2 linked regions of the Prochlorococcus marinus subsp. marinus str. CCMP1375 genome follow. The protein of the gene in region 1 interacts with the protein of each later gene in a pairwise test. Links are inferred from orthologs where the notes say so. Each region holds a gene or a part of one and is shown on either strand. Other genes may lie near its edges.

Region 1 (3,182 bases):
AATTCTGTACTAGTATTATTCCATCTGCACCTACCCCATATTTTCTATTACAGATATTTCTAACCAACGAAGTATCATTTGTCAGTATATTATTAACAGTACTGTCCTTTCTGTCATCAATGATTATAAAATCATTTCCTAAACCTTGATATTTATTAAATTTTATGATTTGCATGCTTTCTAAAAATGAATTTTAAATTTAATATAGATAATATAAAGCTTCTATACATAATAATATTAAATGCTTTCCACTAGGATTGGGCTAAAAGCGTCCCTATTATTTACTAATTAAAATAAGTGGCATCTAAAATCTCACAGACACCAGAAAAACAACCATCTACTGCATATGATCCACTTTCTATTGAGACAAGATGGCAGCAGAGTTGGAAAGAGCAAGGATTATATAAAACTAAAGAGCCAACTAAATCTCAAAAGACCTTTTATGCCTTATCAATGTTTCCTTATCCATCTGGAACACTTCATATGGGACATGTTCGTAATTATGTAATTACAGATGTAATAGCAAGACTTCACAGAATGAAGGGTGATTCAGTGCTTCATCCAATGGGATGGGACGCATTTGGTCTTCCAGCAGAAAATGCGGCTATAGAAAGAGGAATACCTGCAGACATATGGACGTACAAAAATATAGAAGATATGAGAAATCAGCTTAACCGACTTGGGTTATCTATAGATTGGGATAAGGAGGTAACTACATGTAAAGAAGAGTACTATAAGTGGACTCAATATATTTTTCTAGAATTATACGAAGCTGGATTGGCCTACCAAAAATCAGCAACTGTAAATTGGGACCCTATAGATAAGACAGTACTCGCAAATGAGCAAGTTGATGCTAATGGCCGGTCTTGGCGATCAGGAGCCTTAGTTGAAAAAAAGAAGCTAAAACAATGGTTTTTAAAAATAACAGACTTTGCAGATGAATTGCTTGAAGATATTGAATTGCTTTCAGGTTGGCCACAAAACGTTAAAACGATGCAGCAAAACTGGATTGGTAGATCTAATGGTACAGAAATAGATTTTTATATTAAGGGTAAAAATAACATTTTTATAACTGTATTTACGACAAGACCAGATACACTTCATGGAACAGAATATTTAGTACTTGCTCCTGACCATGAACTAATTAATTCAATAATTGATAAAAATAAAATAACTGAATTAGAACAATTTAGAACTGAAATATCAATCCTCACAGACCAGGAACGAACCTCAGATGGAAATAACAAAAGAGGAATGTTTTTAGGTTGTCATGCTATAAACCCCATTAATAAAAAAATAATACCAATTTGGGTAGGTGAATATGTTCTAAGTTCATACGCTACAGGAGCTGTTATGGGAGTTCCAGCACATGACAAGCGCGACTACAAATTTGCTAAAAAATATTCGTTGCCAATCCAATATGTAATCAAGTCTCCATCTCAGGAAGCAAGTGATTTAGAAGCTTCTAGTGCATATGTTAAAGAAGGTATAATGATTAATTCAGGTGAATTTAATGGTATTAATTCTAAAGAAGCAGGCTTTATGATAACTAAGTTGGGCGTCAAGCAAGGTTGGGCAAAAAATAAAGTAACTTATAAACTCAGAGACTGGCTTATTTCTCGTCAAAGAATGTGGGGCTGTCCTATTCCAATTATTTATTGTCCAGACTGTGGATCAGTACCAGTTAAAAGAGAAGAATTACCTGTAAAATTAACCAACCCCTCAGTTATAGGAAAAAGTCAAGAAAACAAGAATAATATTCCAATCATGAAGTGTAGTAAATGCAATAAAGACTCAATTCTCGAAACAGATACAATGGACACCTTTATGTGTTCATCATGGTACTTTTTAAGGTATATTGATGTAGAAAATAATAAACTTCCATTTACAAAAACAGAGGTCGATAAATGGTTACCAGTTGACCAATATGTAGGAGGAATAGAACATGCAATATTACATCTTCTTTATTCAAGATTTTTGATCAAAGCCTTAAGGAATCGTGGTTTACTAAATATAAAAGAACCTTTCAGCAATCTACTTACTCAAGGTATGGTACAAGGCGTTACCTTTAAAAACCCTAAAACATCAAAATATATTTCACCAGACCATATAAATGATATTAATACTCCTTTGGATCCAGAAACAGGCGAGCCACTTGATGTTTTATACGAAAAAATGTCAAAATCTAAATATAATGGCGTAGATCCAGCCTCTGTTATAGACAAATATGGTACTGATACAGCTCGAATGTTTATTCTATTTAAAGCCCCTCCAGAAAAGGATTTAGAGTGGGACGAATCTGATGTAGAAGGACAATATAGATTTTTGAATCGTTTATGGAGGATTGTTATTTATTCAATAGAAACGAAAGATATTAATATAAGTAATTGTACACAAGAAATTTTGTTAAACGATTTATCAGACAAAGAAAGAAAGTTAATAAAAGTACTTAACAATACAATTAAAGAAGTAACAAATGACCTCGTTAATGATTTCCAATTTAATACAGCTATTTCAGAGTTAATGATTCTCTGTAACTCTATTTATGAAAATATAGATGATTGTGGAGATTATATTGTTACTGAAACCTTTAAGAAATTAACATTATTATTAGCACCATTCGCACCTCATATAGCAGAGGAGTTTTGGATTAAGCTTAAAGGTAAGGGAAGTGTTCATGAGAATTCATGGCCAACATATGATCCTAAAGCTCTATTGGAAGATTCATACAAACTAATAATTCAGATAAATGGAAAAGTAAGAGGTAACATATCAGTAAATCACGAAGATTCAGAGCTAGAGCTTAAGAATAAAGCACTTGCATGTGAAACAACTCAAAAATGGCTAAATGGAATAGAGCCAAAGAGAATAATAATTGTCAAAGGTAAAATAATAAATATTGTATTTTAAACCGCTTTCTTTATTTGTAACTCTCTTGGATCTGATAAATTGCCTACAAATTTATAAGTATGATCGTTATTACTAAGATGGCGCAAGATAATATATATTGATTCTTGAGAACTGCCAGGTATAGTATTCATAATACCCTCAATAGAATAAAGTTTTCCGTCTTCAAGTAATAATTCTATTTCTGATTGAAGTTTTAATATATTCGAAGCGGCTTTTTTGCCGGCCTCTACGCCCGGTTGATGATATGCATTGATATCAATAAGTTCTGCATA
Region 2 (2,976 bases), 840 kb from region 1 along the record:
AATTACAATCAATTGAAAATACTATTACTAATGAAGGTTTAAAACTAATTATTATGATGAGACTTTCGCCAGCCTTTCCATTTGGTCTTTTAAATCTTGCTTATGGTATTAGCAATGTAAAATTTAGAGATTTTTTAATAGGTTTACTTGCTATTGCTCCAGGTACATTTTTATATTGCTCGTTGGGATCTTTGGCTGGAGAAATATCTCGATTTAATGAGATTCTTTCTAATAAAAGTGAATGGAATTCCCTTTTCTATACTATACTTAGCTTGATTTCTACTGCTATAGTAGTTTTTATTTTGGCAAGAGGTGTAAATAAATCGTTAAAAGATTCAAATGAAATAAATTAATCTATTGATTTTATATTCCAATCTTTAATTGTTGCTATTGATATAAACCAAATAAGTCTAATTTGTCCAATTAAATCTTTTTTTTGGACAAGCTGATTATACTTTTCCCTGCCACAAGTGGTCTTAATTAAAGAGAAGATTATAGGTCTTTTCATTTCTTTAATTGCTAATAAGTGTCATTAATTCTTGCTCATTAATGACCTTTATCCCAAGTTCTTTAGCTTTTTTTAACTTATTTCCAGGTTTTTCTCCTGCGACTAGATAATTGGTTTTTGAGCTAACTGATGAATTTACTTTGCCACCTTCACGTTCAATTAGCTCTTCTAAATTTGCTCTGCTTAAGGATGGCATCGTACCTGTAATAACAAAAGTTTTGCCAGAGAATTGAAGCTTTTCTTGCATCAATATATTATCTATTGCCCCTTCCTCGTTAACTCTTTCTAGTGCAATACCTAAGTCTTTTAATTCCTTTATTAAGTTTTGATTTATCGAACAATTAAACCACTTATGAAGAGATTCTGTGATTTCACTTCCAATTCCATAAATATTTGAAATGGATTCAGGAGATGCAATCGCTGCATCAGCGAGTAGAGATATGCTTGGAAACACTTCAGCAATTGCTTTTGCATTAGCTTCGCCTATATGTAAAATTCCCAAGCCATAAAGTTGTTTGTGCCATGGTTGTTTTTTTGAGTTATTAATTTCAATTAAAAGCTTTTCTGCTGATTTTGTACCCATTCTTTCAAGATTTTCTAAATTTTTTTCTTTAAGTTCATATATTCCTGCAATCGATTTAATGATCTTTCTCTTAACTAATTGTTCTACAAGCTTTGTTCCAAAACCATCTATGTTCATAGCACCCTTGCTGACCCAATGACGGAGCACTCCTCGAAGAATTGCAGGACAATCATTATTTAGACATTTAGTTGCTGCCTCACCAGTTTCTTTTAAGAGTTTTGAGTTACATTCTGGACATTTTTCAGGTAGAACTAATTTTTTTGCATTGTTAGGCCTTAATTCTTTAATAACTCGAATAACTTCAGGAATAATTTCGCCAGCTTTACGTATAACAATTGTGTCTCCTTCATGAATGTCAAGTTCAGATAATCTATTTGCATTGTGCAAAGTTGCTTTGCTTACTAATGTCCCTCCCAGAGGAATTGGGTTAAATTCAGCAACGGGTGTAACAGTTCCCGTTCTACCTGTTTGAAATATTAATTTATTTAATTGTGTGGGTGCTTCCTCTGCGGGATATTTCAGGGCTATGGCCCACCTAGGTGCTTTTTGGGTTATTCCTAAAGTTTTTTGTAGTTTGAAGTCATCTATTTTGATGACTATCCCATCAGTTGTATAAGGAAGCTGGTGTCGACGTTTTTCCCAATCAATGCAGAACTTTTCAACTTGATCTGGTTGAGAAATTAATTTGGCATTTGGATTGACTCTAAAACCTGCTGCTTTTAGCCATAGCAATGCTTCCCATTGCCCTTTTGGTTTTTTGGGGTCTGTTTCACCTGGTATCCAATCGTCTGGCAAATGAATTGTGTAGGCAAAAAAATCTAGATGTCTTGATGCAACTATTCGAGAATCTAATTGTCTAAGTGTTCCAGAGCAGGCATTCCTAGGGTTTGCAAAAAGTTGTTTTTCTTCTTTTAGACGTTCTTTGTTGAGAGAAATAAAAACTTTATTTGGAATAAATGCTTCTCCTCTAATTTCAACCCAAGCAGGTGGATTTTGCAGATGTAGGGATAATGGTATTGAAACGATAGTTTTGACATTTGCTGTAATTTCTTCTCCTTCAGCACCATCGCCTCTAGTAGCTCCTCTTGTTAGCACCCCATTCACATAACTAAGAGCTAAAGCATTGCCGTCTATTTTTAATTCACACACCATGGCGGAATGACTTTTAAGATGCTTTTGCATTCTTGAATGCCAATAATTGAGTTCATCAAAATTAAAAGCATTATCTAGGCTTTGTAAGGGAATTCGGTGTTTAATGCTTTCAAATTTTGTTGCTGGCTTGTTTCCTAATCGTTGCGATGGACTATCGGGTGTCACTAAAGACGGATATTGTTTTTCAAGTTCAATGAGTTCTCTATAAAGACGATCAAAAACTGCATCTTCTATCAAAGGTGAATCAAGTATGTAATAGGCGTGATTAGCTTTGTTCAGAAGAGAACGAAGCTCGGAAATCCGCTTGGAATGATTCGTTTCTGCCACTGAGATTTGAAGTAGGAGCTTTTGCTAACTGTTTGCCCTAGCAATTCGATTGATTCTCCAATCTTTGTCGACTTTGGTGAAAGTAAATTCCAAAGGTAATTGAGTTGATTTGTCCTCTGATTTGAGATTTAAAGTCAGCAGAATTTGATTGTTTTCGATACGAGGTCGGCCTGACTTCAAGTTTTTGTATTTGTTCAATTGCAGTTCTTTTAAGAATTTGAGGAAATCTTGACGATTGACATGTTGCTTATAGGTTTTGGTTGTAAGCCTGTACGCACCATCTATTCGACCTGACGCTATTTGATCGAAGAACTGCTTGATCAGAGGATTAATTCCTCTAGCTCCTATTACTAGCTTTATGGCGTTAAAAGTCCATAACAGTAGTAAGGCACCCCCTCCATAAAGA

Evidence for each region. The genes of interacting proteins can lie anywhere in the genome.
Region 2: the proteins of leuS (region 1) and ligA interact in binary tests that used the Escherichia coli proteins (3 or more experiments, as listed by UniProt). The link is inferred for Prochlorococcus marinus subsp. marinus str. CCMP1375 from one-to-one orthologs.

Annotation. Positions count from the first base shown.
Region 1 is NC_005042.1:862,316-865,497, reverse strand. Bases 7-3,110 are described here. They hold leuS (leucine--tRNA ligase), read left to right. Parts: upstream 7-309; coding sequence 310-2,910; downstream 2,911-3,110. Other genes in these bases: PRO_RS04655 (glucose-6-phosphate isomerase), read right to left, coding at 2,907-3,110; dapF (diaminopimelate epimerase), read right to left, coding at 7-175. Also shown: more of dapF, read right to left, coding at 1-6; more of PRO_RS04655, read right to left, coding at 3,111-3,182.
Region 2 is NC_005042.1:1,697,772-1,700,747, reverse strand. Bases 42-2,939 are described here. They hold ligA (NAD-dependent DNA ligase LigA), read right to left. Parts: upstream 2,571-2,939; coding sequence 513-2,570; downstream 42-512. Other genes in these bases: PRO_RS09065 (membrane protein), read right to left, coding at 2,595-2,939; PRO_RS09075 (TVP38/TMEM64 family protein), read left to right, coding at 42-353. Also shown: more of PRO_RS09075, read left to right, coding at 1-41; more of PRO_RS09065, read right to left, coding at 2,940-2,976. UniProt on the Escherichia coli protein: DNA ligase that catalyzes the formation of phosphodiester linkages between 5'-phosphoryl and 3'-hydroxyl groups in double-stranded DNA using NAD as a coenzyme and as the energy source for the reaction.